Regions from separate parts of the Streptomyces sp. NBC_01244 genome, predicted to be linked through region 2. Evidence: riboswitches for the same ligand, from Rfam matches in the RefSeq annotation. Region 2 holds a riboswitch; the other holds the start of a gene.

The links. A riboswitch is a leader RNA that binds a small molecule or an ion and turns the genes downstream of it on or off. The one in region 2 is predicted to bind glycine.
Region 1: linked by a shared signal. The riboswitch ahead of gcvT (glycine cleavage system aminomethyltransferase GcvT) and the one ahead of gcvP (aminomethyl-transferring glycine dehydrogenase) in region 2 are both predicted to bind glycine.

The regions. Positions count from the first base shown of each region.
Region 1 is NZ_CP108488.1:6,536,074-6,541,146, forward strand. Features, by position in the region: gene glyA (serine hydroxymethyltransferase) at 1-89, opposite strand, end outside; gene gcvH (glycine cleavage system protein GcvH) at 104-484, opposite strand; gene gcvT (glycine cleavage system aminomethyltransferase GcvT) at 588-1,703, opposite strand; glycine riboswitch at 1,888-1,991, opposite strand; gene OG247_RS29560 (AAA family ATPase) at 2,183-2,869, shown strand; gene OG247_RS29565 (enhanced serine sensitivity protein SseB) at 2,979-3,689, shown strand; gene OG247_RS29570 (enhanced serine sensitivity protein SseB C-terminal domain-containing protein) at 3,757-4,497, shown strand; gene OG247_RS29575 (ABC transporter permease) at 4,961-5,073, shown strand, end outside.
Region 2 is NZ_CP108488.1:1,927,684-1,932,756, reverse strand. Features, by position in the region: gene OG247_RS08385 (DNA polymerase IV) at 1-1,469, shown strand, start outside; gene OG247_RS08380 (PRC-barrel domain-containing protein) at 2,026-2,391, opposite strand; glycine riboswitch at 2,512-2,610, shown strand; gene gcvP (aminomethyl-transferring glycine dehydrogenase) at 2,809-5,073, shown strand, end outside.

The sequences.
Region 1 (5,073 bases), 4.6 Mb from region 2:
AGGGTGGACTGCTGGCGCACGAGCTCGGCGTCGACGGCGGCGGCGACGTCCGGGTCGAGCTCGTGGAGGGGAGTGTTCAGTACAGACATCAGGGTTCCCTGGGTCAGTTGCCGGAGGTGAGCTTGGCGTACTCGTCGACGGAGAGCAGGTCGGCCGGCTCCTCCGTGACGCGCACCTTGAAGAGCCAGCCGCCCTCGAACGGGGCCGAGTTCACCAGGGCCGGGTCGTCGATGACGTCCTGGTTGGACTCGACGATCTCGCCGGTGACGGGGGAGTACAGGTCGCTGACCGACTTGGTCGACTCCAGCTCGCCGCAGGTCTCGCCCGCGGTCACCGTGTCGCCCACCTCGGGAAGCTGGGCGTAGACGACGTCACCGAGCGCGTTGGCCGCGAACTCCGTGATGCCGACCGTCGAGACGCCGTCGACGGCGTCCGACAGCCACTCGTGCTCCTTGCTGAAACGCAGCTGCTGGGGGTTGCTCATGACCTGATTCTCCTGGATGCGGGGGAGTGGATACGAACGGTGGTCCTGCGGACCGGCGCGACGCGCCGAAGAGCGGTGCGGTGCGGTACGGGGCGGTACGGGGCTACTTCTGCCGCTTGTAGAACGGCAGGGCCACGACCTCGTACGCCTCATGCGTACCGCGAATGTCCACGCCGACGCCGGAGGTGCCGGGCGCGGCGTGCGCCGCGTCGACATAGGCCATCGCGATCGGCTTGCCGAGCGTCGGGGACGGGGCGCCCGAGGTGACCTCGCCGACGACCTGGCCGTCGAAGGTCACGGAGAAGCCGGCGCGCGGAACGCGGCGGCCCTCGGCGATCAGGCCGACCAGCTTGCGCGGCGCCTTGGCGGCGGCGCGCTCGGCGGCGGCCTCCAGGGCGGCGCGGCCGACGAAGTCGCCCTCCTTCTCGAACTTCACGACCCGGCCCAGACCCGCGTCGAACGGGGTGAGGGAGGTGGTCAGCTCGTGCCCGTACAGCGGCATGCCCGCTTCCAGGCGCAGGGTGTCGCGGCAGGACAGGCCGGCCGGGACCAGGCCGACGCCCTCGCCCGCCTTGGTCAGCGCCTGCCACAGCTCCACGGCGTGCTCGGGGGAGACGAACAGCTCGAAGCCGTCCTCGCCGGTGTAGCCCGTACGCGCGATCAGCGCGGGCACCCCGGCGACCGTGCCGGGCAGGCCGGCGTAGTACTTCAGCCCGTCCAGGTCGGCGTCGGTGAGCGAGGCGAGGATGCCGGGGGACTCCGGACCCTGCACCGCGAGCAGCGCGTACGCGTCGCGGTCGTCGCGGACCTCGGCGTCGAAGCCGGCGGCGCGCTCGGTGATCGCGTCCAGGACGACCTGGGCGTTGGAGGCGTTCGCGACGACCATGTACTCGGTCTCGCCCAGGCGGTAGACGATCAGGTCGTCGAGGATCCCGCCGTCTTCCTGGCAGATGTGCGTGTAGCGGGCGCGGCCGACGCCGACGGTGGAGATGTTGCCGACCAGGGCGTAGTCCAGGACCTTCACGGCCTCCGGGCCGGTCAGGGTGATCTCGCCCATGTGGGAGAGGTCGAACAGACCGGCCTTGGTGCGGACGGCGTTGTGCTCGTCGCGCTCGCTGGCGTACCGCAGGGGCATGTCCCAGCCCGCGAAATCGGTCATGGTCGCACCGAGAGAACGGTGCAGCGCATCGAGGGCGGTCAGGCGGGGGGCAGTGCTCATGGGTGTGGCTCCCGGGTCCCAGGGCATGACATGACGAGGAGGAGTTCCTCCCCATCTGTCATCGGAACCTGAGAGGTTCGCCGAGAGTTCCCCGCTTCCAGGGGAAGGCCATCGACTTGCACCTTGGGTGGAACCGTCGCCGGGGCCCTCACGGGCGGTGGCGCGGCTCGCTTTTCAGATCTGCCTCATCCACGCGGTACGGGGCCTGAGAGATTCAAGGGAGGTACTTGCTCCTTCGGCGCCCGGGCACCGCCTTGCGGCGTGCCGGGACTCTCCCGCGCGGATTCAAGCGGCCGGTATGTAATTAGGTGTCCAGATGGCGCACATCATTGCACGACGTGCGGCCGAATGGGGGAGGGGGTCCGCAAGCGGAGCAGACTCCGAGCGGAACCGGAGCGGAACCGGTGGCACCGGATTACCGTCTCTTTACACTCAGGGGGACCGGGTCCAGGCGACCCGTCGCGGGGGAGGCGAGCACTGTGCGGAGATTCGGAGTACTGGCGGCGACGAACACCGGCACCGTCGAGGGTGCGGTGGCCGGGGTGCCGTCGCAGCGCGGCGCCGTACGGGACCCCGCGGCGGGCGGAACGGCGGGGGAGCCCGCAGCGGTACGGGACCTGCGCGGAGCCGAGGGCCCGCGGCGGCTGCGCTTCGCCGAGGGGGACGTCGTGGTGGTCTCCGGGCTGCCCGGCGGCGGCAAGAGCACCCTGATCAAGCGGGCCGCGGAGGGCGGCGGCGTCGACTCCCAGGACGCCCGCGAGCGCTGGGAGCGCCGGATGCCGGCCGCCCTGCCCTACGCGGTGTACCGGCCCGCCGTCCGGATCGCGCACTACTGGGGCCTGTGGCGGGTGCTCCGCTCCGGGGCCCCGGCCGTCGTCCACGACTGCGGTACGCAGAGTTGGGTACGGGCGCTGCTGGCCTCGGCGGCCCGCCGGCGCGGCCGCGCGCTGCACCTGGTGCTGCTGGACACCACTCCGGAGGAGGCCAGGGCCGGGCAGGCGGCGCGGGGCCGGGGCGTGTCGGCGTACGCCTTCGCCCGGCACCGGGGCGCGGTGGCCCGGCTGCTGCGCGAGGCCGAGGCGGGCCGCCCGCCCGCCGGCTGCGCGTCGGTGACCCTGCTGGACCGCCCGGCGGCGTCCCGGCTGACGTCGATCGGCTTCCACTAGGGCCTGTCCCCCGGCGCGGGCGGCCCCGGCACGGGCGGCCCCCGGTCGGGGTGTCGCGGGCGCCCGTTAATCTCGGGTCGATATCAAGGGCAAGCGAGCGGAGACGTACATGTGGCCGGGTAACGAGCTGGAGCAGGTGCTCGGGGCGGCGCTCGGACAGGCGGACGCCGGGGGGCGGATCCTCGAGGTCCTCGGGCGCAGCCACCTGTGGATCCCGCTGCCCGGCGGGGTGAACAGCCTCAGCCTGCCCACCATGGACATCGACGGCGCCGCGTACGTGCCCGTCTACAGCTCCGAGGAGCAGTTCCGCGCCTGCGCCGGACCCGCCATGGACTTCGCCGTCGCCCCCGCCGTGGACTTCGCCCGGGGCCTGCCCCCGCAACTCGGCCTCGCGGTCAACCCCGAGGGCTCCGTCGGCGTGCCCCTGCCCCCGCCGGCCGTCGCGGAGCTCTGCCGCACCGGCCGCGGCCCGCTCGACGGCCCCGCCACCGGCGGCAGGGTCCGGCTCTTCGAGCCCGACTGGCAGCAGGACCCGGTCGAGTTCCTGACCGCCGCCGCGGAGGAGTTCCGGGCCACCGGAGTCGTCGCCTCCGCGCACCGCTGCCTCGCCAGCGTCGAGGGCGGCTCGCCGGAGCTCTACATCGGAGTCCACCTGGTGGGATGGGAGCCCGACATGCGAAACGCCCCGATGGACGCGCTGGGCCGCGCCCTGACCCGCGTACCGCCGCCCTGGCCTGTGCAGTTGATCCTGCTCGACGCCGCGGAAGACCCGGTGGTCGACTTCATCACCACGCGCGTACGCCCCTTCTACCTGCCGTAGTGACGCTTAAGCTGGTGGCCGACACGCGTGGACGACGGGCGGACGAACAGACGAAGAGGGGTACCGGGTGAGTGCGTCAGGCACGGCCGCGGTCGGGCAGGTCGAGCACATGCTGCGCCAGGTGACTCCCGGGCGCTACGAGAGCTACGAGTCCCTCCTGCACGCCCTGGCCGAGGGGCGGCTGTGGATGCTCCTCTGGCAGGGGCAGCCCGGCTCCCCGGAGGCCCAGTACGGCGGCATGGAGGTCGAGGGCCTCGGGTACGCGCCCTGCGTGACCTCACCGCAGGAGCTGGCCGCCAGCGGCTGGAACCGCGGGTACGAGGTGGTCACCGGACGGGACATCGCCCGCGCCCTCTACCCCGACCGCTGGGGGCTGTGGCTCAACCCGCACGCCCAGGGCGGCGGCGTCGGCATTCCCTGGGCCGACCTGCGCCGGATCGCCACCGGGCTGGACCGGATGCCGGCCGGCCCGCTGCGGCTGTCCGAGCCCGCCATCGAGCTGCCGCAGTTCTACGGGCTGCTCACGCAGCACGCGCACCGCACGCCCGCCGTCCGCTCGCTGCGCCGCGCCTGGGTGCAGCCCGCGCTGGGGTCCCCGTACCTCGCCGTCGGGCTCGACCTGTACGACGCCTCCGCGCACGCGTTGGAATCCGTGCGGGAAATGATGCGCCAGTCGGTCGGCGCGGTCCCCGAGGGAGTGCCCGTCTGCACGGTCGCGCTGGCGGACGAACACGACCCGGTGGCGATGTGGCTGCGGGCGCAGACCCGCCCCTTCTACGACCGCGAGGGACAGGCGCCCGCCTACTGAGAGGTCCCGCTCGCCGAGGCATCCCGCTCGTTGAGACATGGGGACCAAGCCACCCCAGGCCGCACGGAACAGTCGTTCCGTGCGGCCTTTGCGTTGTCCTGATTTCGACGTTGATGTACGCCCAATAGGCATGCTCGTAGGCCGAGTTGGGCGCCATGTCCGATTCCGTACCGAACAGGATGTCTTGCTCCGCTGAGATGACAGTGAAGTCCGGATAACGGGAACTCGACCCTCAGATCACGGTTGCGCATCCATTCACCTGCGGGTCTGGCGGCTGATCGAGCGCCCGATGAAGACTCCCCACCCAAGAGCGGGTCAGTCCTCCGGCGGTCGCCTGGGTTTGCCCCGCCGCAGGAAATCCGCGCACCCGTACCTCGCACTCCGAGCGCCACTCCGCACCAACGCCGCCACAGCGGCGGGCATGGGCCGGCCCACCCGTCGGCCGAGAGGGGTCCCCACCACGATGACGGCACCACTGCACGACATGAGCGCGGAGACACCCGCACCCGTGTCCGTAGCCGACGTCCCCGCCAAGGCCATCGAAGGCCGTTCGCCCGGCCGCATCGCCTGGATGCG
Region 2 (5,073 bases):
TGGTGGGGCGCTCGCACGGCGTCGGGCTGTACCGGATGGCGTTGGGGGTGGACGAGCGGCCGGTCGTCGCCGAGCGCGACGCGAAGTCCGTGTCGGTGGAGGACACCTTCGACGTGGACCTGCACGACCGGGTACGCATCCGGAACGAAGTGCAGCGGCTCGCCGACCGGTGCGTGGAGCGGCTGCGCGGGTCAGGGCATTCGGGGCGGACCATCGTGCTCAAGGTGCGGCGGTACGACTTTTCCACGCTGACCCGCTCGGAGACGCTGCGGGGGCCCACGGACGACCCCGCGGTGGTGCGGGAGGCTGCGGCGCGGCTGCTGGAGGCCGTGGACACCACGGGCGGGGTGCGGCTGCTGGGGGTGGGCGTGACGGGGCTGGCGGACTACACGCAGGAGGATCTGTTCGCTTTCGCCGATGCGATGGCTGCGCGGGCTGGGGCGGGGTCGGGTGACGGCGGCGCCGCGGGGCGGCCTGCGGCCGGCGCTGACGGGGGGCAGGAGCCCGAGGGACCCTTCCGGGTCCGGGGTGCCGTCCCGGGGCCGGGGCCGGGTCCGGGGCCGGAGCCGGAGGCGGACGAGGGTGCCGGTCAGGGCCAGGGTGGGGCAGTCCCCGCCGGGGCGGTGCCGGGCGAGCCCATCGGGCAGGGCCAGGGGCAGGCGGCTGGGGAAGAGCAGGCTGAGGCCGTTGGGCCGTCGGGGCTGGCGGAGGGGCTCGGGCACGCCCAGGGCGCTCAGCGGGGCCCTGGCCGGGGCGAGGGTCCTGGGCAGGGGTCGGGTGAGATCGCTGGGCCGGGGTGCGGTAGCGCGTTGGCGCAGGGGGAGAGCGTTGGGCAGGGGCAGGGGCAGGGGCAGGGGCAGGGGCAGGGGCAGGGGCAGGGCCAAGGCCAGGGCCAGGGCTCGGAGCAGGGCCAGGGATCGGAGCACGGCCAGGGCCAGGGCTCAGAGCAGGTGCAGGTGCAGGTGCCGGGTGAGATTGCTGGGCCTGATCGGGGTGCTGAGTTGGCGCAGGGGGAGGGCGTCGGACAAGGCCAAGGCTCGGGGCTGGGGCTGGGGCAGGCGCAGGGGCTGGGGTCGGGGTCGGGGTCGGGGGAGGTCGCTGCGCCGCGGGGTGTCGGGTCGGGGCAAAGGGGCGACGTCGGGCACGGCCAGGGCGACCTGCAGGGGGTGGGCGTTGGGCGTGGGCCGGGTGAGGTTGCTGGGCAGGGGCTCGGGGGTGCGGGGGGTGTTGAAGGTTTGGTTGAGCGGCGCTGGGCGGCCGGGAGTGATGTGCGGCATGCGGTGTACGGGCCCGGGTGGGTGCAGGGCAGCGGCGTCGGGCGGGTGACCGTACGGTTCGAGCAGCCCGGATCCGAGCCGGGCCGGGTGCGGACGTTCCTGGTGGACGACCCCGAGCTGGAGCCGTCCGACCCGATGCCGCTGGTCGGGGACCGGGCCGTGGGGGTCGGGGGCTCGACGGCTCCGGAGTGAGCCTGGGAGGGCACGTCCTTGCGCCGACCCGGGGTGCCTGTGTCTGGGGGGAGCTGGAGGAACTGTTCGCTGCCCGGCTCCCTGGGGGCCGGCAATAGTGCGCTGCCTGCTGCCTGCTGCCTGCTGCCTGCTGCCTGCTGCCGGGCGCTTGCTAGCGGCCCCGCCGGGTGTCCGCAGCTGGACGCCTGCCATGGGCCGCCGGGTGTCAGCGGGTGCCGCGAGTGTGCTGCTGGGTGCCGGCTGCGTCGTGTGAGGCGCTGAATACCCGCTACCCGCTGGGAGGCGCCGGGTTCCCCGCTGCCGCTGCCGCTGCCGCTGCCGCTGCCGCTGCCGCTGCCGCCGACCGCAGCCAGGGTGCTCGCTGGCAGCTGCTGCGGTCAGGTGTCGGCCGCCGCCGACCGTTCCCGCTGCCCGCTGTCGGGTGTTGTGGCTGCCCGCTGCCCGCTGCCCGCTGCCCGCTGCCCGCTGCCCGCTGCCCGCTGCCCGCTGCCCGCTGCCCGCTGCCCGCTGCCCGCTGCCCCGGGGGTTGGTGGGCAGCGGGTGTGGGGTGGTGGGGTTAGGGGGTGTCGGGGGCTTTGTGGCCGAAGTCGTGCTGGAAGTCGGAGGGGAGGGCCAGGTCCAGGCCGTAGTGGTGGTAGAGCTGCAGCTCCTGTTCGGGGGAGAGGTGGCGGCCGACGCCGAAGTCGGGGGCGTCCTTGATGAGGGAGCGCTCGAAGGGCACGCGCAGGGTGTCGCCCACCATCTCGCTGGGCTCCAGCGGGACGAAGGCGTCCCGGCTGAAGAGTCCGGTGCGTACGGCGGCCCATTCCGGGACGCCCGTGGCGTCGTCGAGGTAGACCTCGTCGACGGTGCCGATCTTGGTGCCATTGCGGTCGAACGCCTTGCGGCCGATCAGGCTGCGGGGATCGATGTCGGTCTGCACGGTCCGGTCCCTCCGTTTGGGCGCAACTCCTCCGGTAATGACTACAAAAGTGCATTTCCGGAGAGGGGGCCACTCGAGGGAGGTGCCCAGATCCTCGCTGGTAGGCTGGGTGACGGCTGTTGACCCTGTGCGGGAGAGTCCTCCGAGTGAGTGAGACGGAGGCGCCGAAGGAGCAAATCCTCCCCGGAATCTCTCAGGCATACGTACCGCACGTGGTGAGGCCACTCTGGAAAGCAGGTGCGGGAACCGGGCGCGCAGTGCCGGTCCCTCTCCTCACCGACGGTGAAAGCCGGATCTCGTGGGCGATCCCCGCGCGGCCCGGTGAAGCTCTCAGGTTGTGATGACAGAGGGGGAGGCCGTCCGGGTGCCCGCGCCGTGGTGCCCCTCGCAGGTCGTACGACCAGGAGGCCTCCGTACATGACCGCCAACCGCATTTCGCTCTCCCAGCTGGAGCGAGGCATCCCCTTCGAGCAGCGCCACATCGGCCCGGATGCCGAGGCGCAGGCGAAGATGCTCGCTCAGGTGGGCTACGGCTCCCTCGACGAGCTCACCGCCGCCGCGGTGCCGGATGTGATCAAGACCACCGCCGCGCTGAACCTGCCCGAGGCGCGGACCGAAGCCGAGGTGCTCGCCGAGCTGCGCCAGCTCGCCGACCGCAATCAGGTCCTGTCTTCGATGATCGGCCTGGGTTACTACGGCACCTTCACGCCGCCGGTGATCCTGCGCAACGTCATGGAGAACCCGGCCTGGTACACGGCGTACACGCCGTACCAGCCGGAGATCTCCCAGGGCCGCCTCGAGGCCCTCCTGAACTTCCAGACCGTCGTCGCCGAGCTGACCGGCCTGCCGACCTCCGGCGCCTCGCTGCTCGACGAGGGCACGGCGGCCGCCGAGGCCATGACCCTGGCCCGCCGCGTGGGCAAGGCCAAGGGCAACGTCTTCCTCGTCGACGCCGACGCGCTGCCGCAGACCATCGCGGTGATCGAGACCCGCGCCGAGCCGATCGGCATCGAGGTCGTGGTCGCGGACCTGTCGGGCGGGATTCCGGCCGAGATCGCCGAGCGCGGCGTCTACGGCGTGCTCCTGCAGTACCCCGGTGCCTCCGGCGCCGTGCGGGAGATCAAGCCGGTCATCGAGCAGGCGCACGCGCTCGGCGCCATCGTCGCCGTCTCCGCCGACCTGCTCGCCCTGACCCTGCTGACCTCCCCCGGTGAGCTGGGCGCGGACATCGCGGTCGGTACCACCCAGCGCTTCGGCGTCCCGATGGGCTTCGGCGGACCGCACGCCGGCTACATGGCCGTCCAGGCCAAGCACGCACGCTCGCTGCCCGGCCGCCTCGTCGGCGTCTCCGTGGACGCGGACGGCAACAAGGCCTACCGCCTGGCGCTGCAGACCCGTGAGCAGCACATCCGCCGTGAGAAGGCCACCAGCAACATCTGCACCGCGCAGGTGCTCCTCGCCGTCATGGCCGGCATGTACGCCGTCTACCACGGCCCGGACGGGCTGCGGACGATCGCCCGCCGCACCCACCGCTACGCCGCCCTGCTCGCCGCCGGTCTGACGGCCGGCGGGGTCGAGATCGTGCACGGCGCCTACTTCGACACGATCACCGCGCGGGTCCCGGGCCGGGCCGCCGAGGTCGTGGCCGCCGCCCGTGAGGGCGGGGTCAACCTGTACCAGGTCGACGCCGACCTGGTCTCCGCCTCCTGTGACGAGACCACCCTGCGCGCCGACGTCGACGCGGTGTGGGCCGCCTTCGGGGTGACCGCGGACCTGGAGGCGCTCGACGCCACCACGGCCGACGCGCTTCCCGAGGGGCTGCTGCGCGAGGACGCGTACCTGACCCACCCGGTCTTCCACCAGCACCGGTCCGAGACGGCGATGCTGCGCTACCTGCGCAAGCTCTCGGACAAGGACTACGCGCTGGACCGCGGCATGATCCCGCTGGGCTCCTGCACCATGAAGCTCAACGCGACCACCGAGATGGAGTCGGTCACCTGGCCCGAATTCGGCCAGGTGCACCCGTTCGCCCCGGTCGAGCAGGCCGAGGGGTACCTCACGCTCATCACCGAGCTGGAGGAACGTCTCTGCGAGGTCACCGGCTACGACAAGGTCTCCATTCAGCCGAATGCCGGCTCCCAGGGTGAGCTCGCCGGCCTGCTGGCCGTCCGCGCGTACCACCGGGCGAACGGCAACGAGCAGCGCACCGTCTGCCTCATCCCCTCCTCCGCGCACGGCACCAACGCCGCGAGCGCCGTGATGGCCGGCATGAAGGTGGTCGTGGTCAAGACCGCCGACGACGGCGAGGTGGACGCGGACGACCTGCGGGCCAAGATCGAGCAGTACCGCGACGAGCTCGCCGTGCTGATGATCACGTACCCCTCCACGCACGGTGTGTTCGAGGAGCACGTCGCCGACATCTGCGCCCAGGTGCACGACGCCGGCGGTCAGGTCTACGTGGACGGTGCCAACCTCAACGCCCTGGTGGGCCTGGCCAAGCCGGGTCACTTCGGCGGCGACGTCTCGCACCTGAACCTGCACAAGACCTTCTGCATCCCGCACGGCGGCGGCGGCCCGGGCGTCGGCCCGGTCGGTGTCCGGGCGCACCTTGCCCCGTACCTGCCCAACCACCCGCTCCAGCCGACCGCCGGTCCCGAGACGGGCGTCGGCCCGATCTCGGCC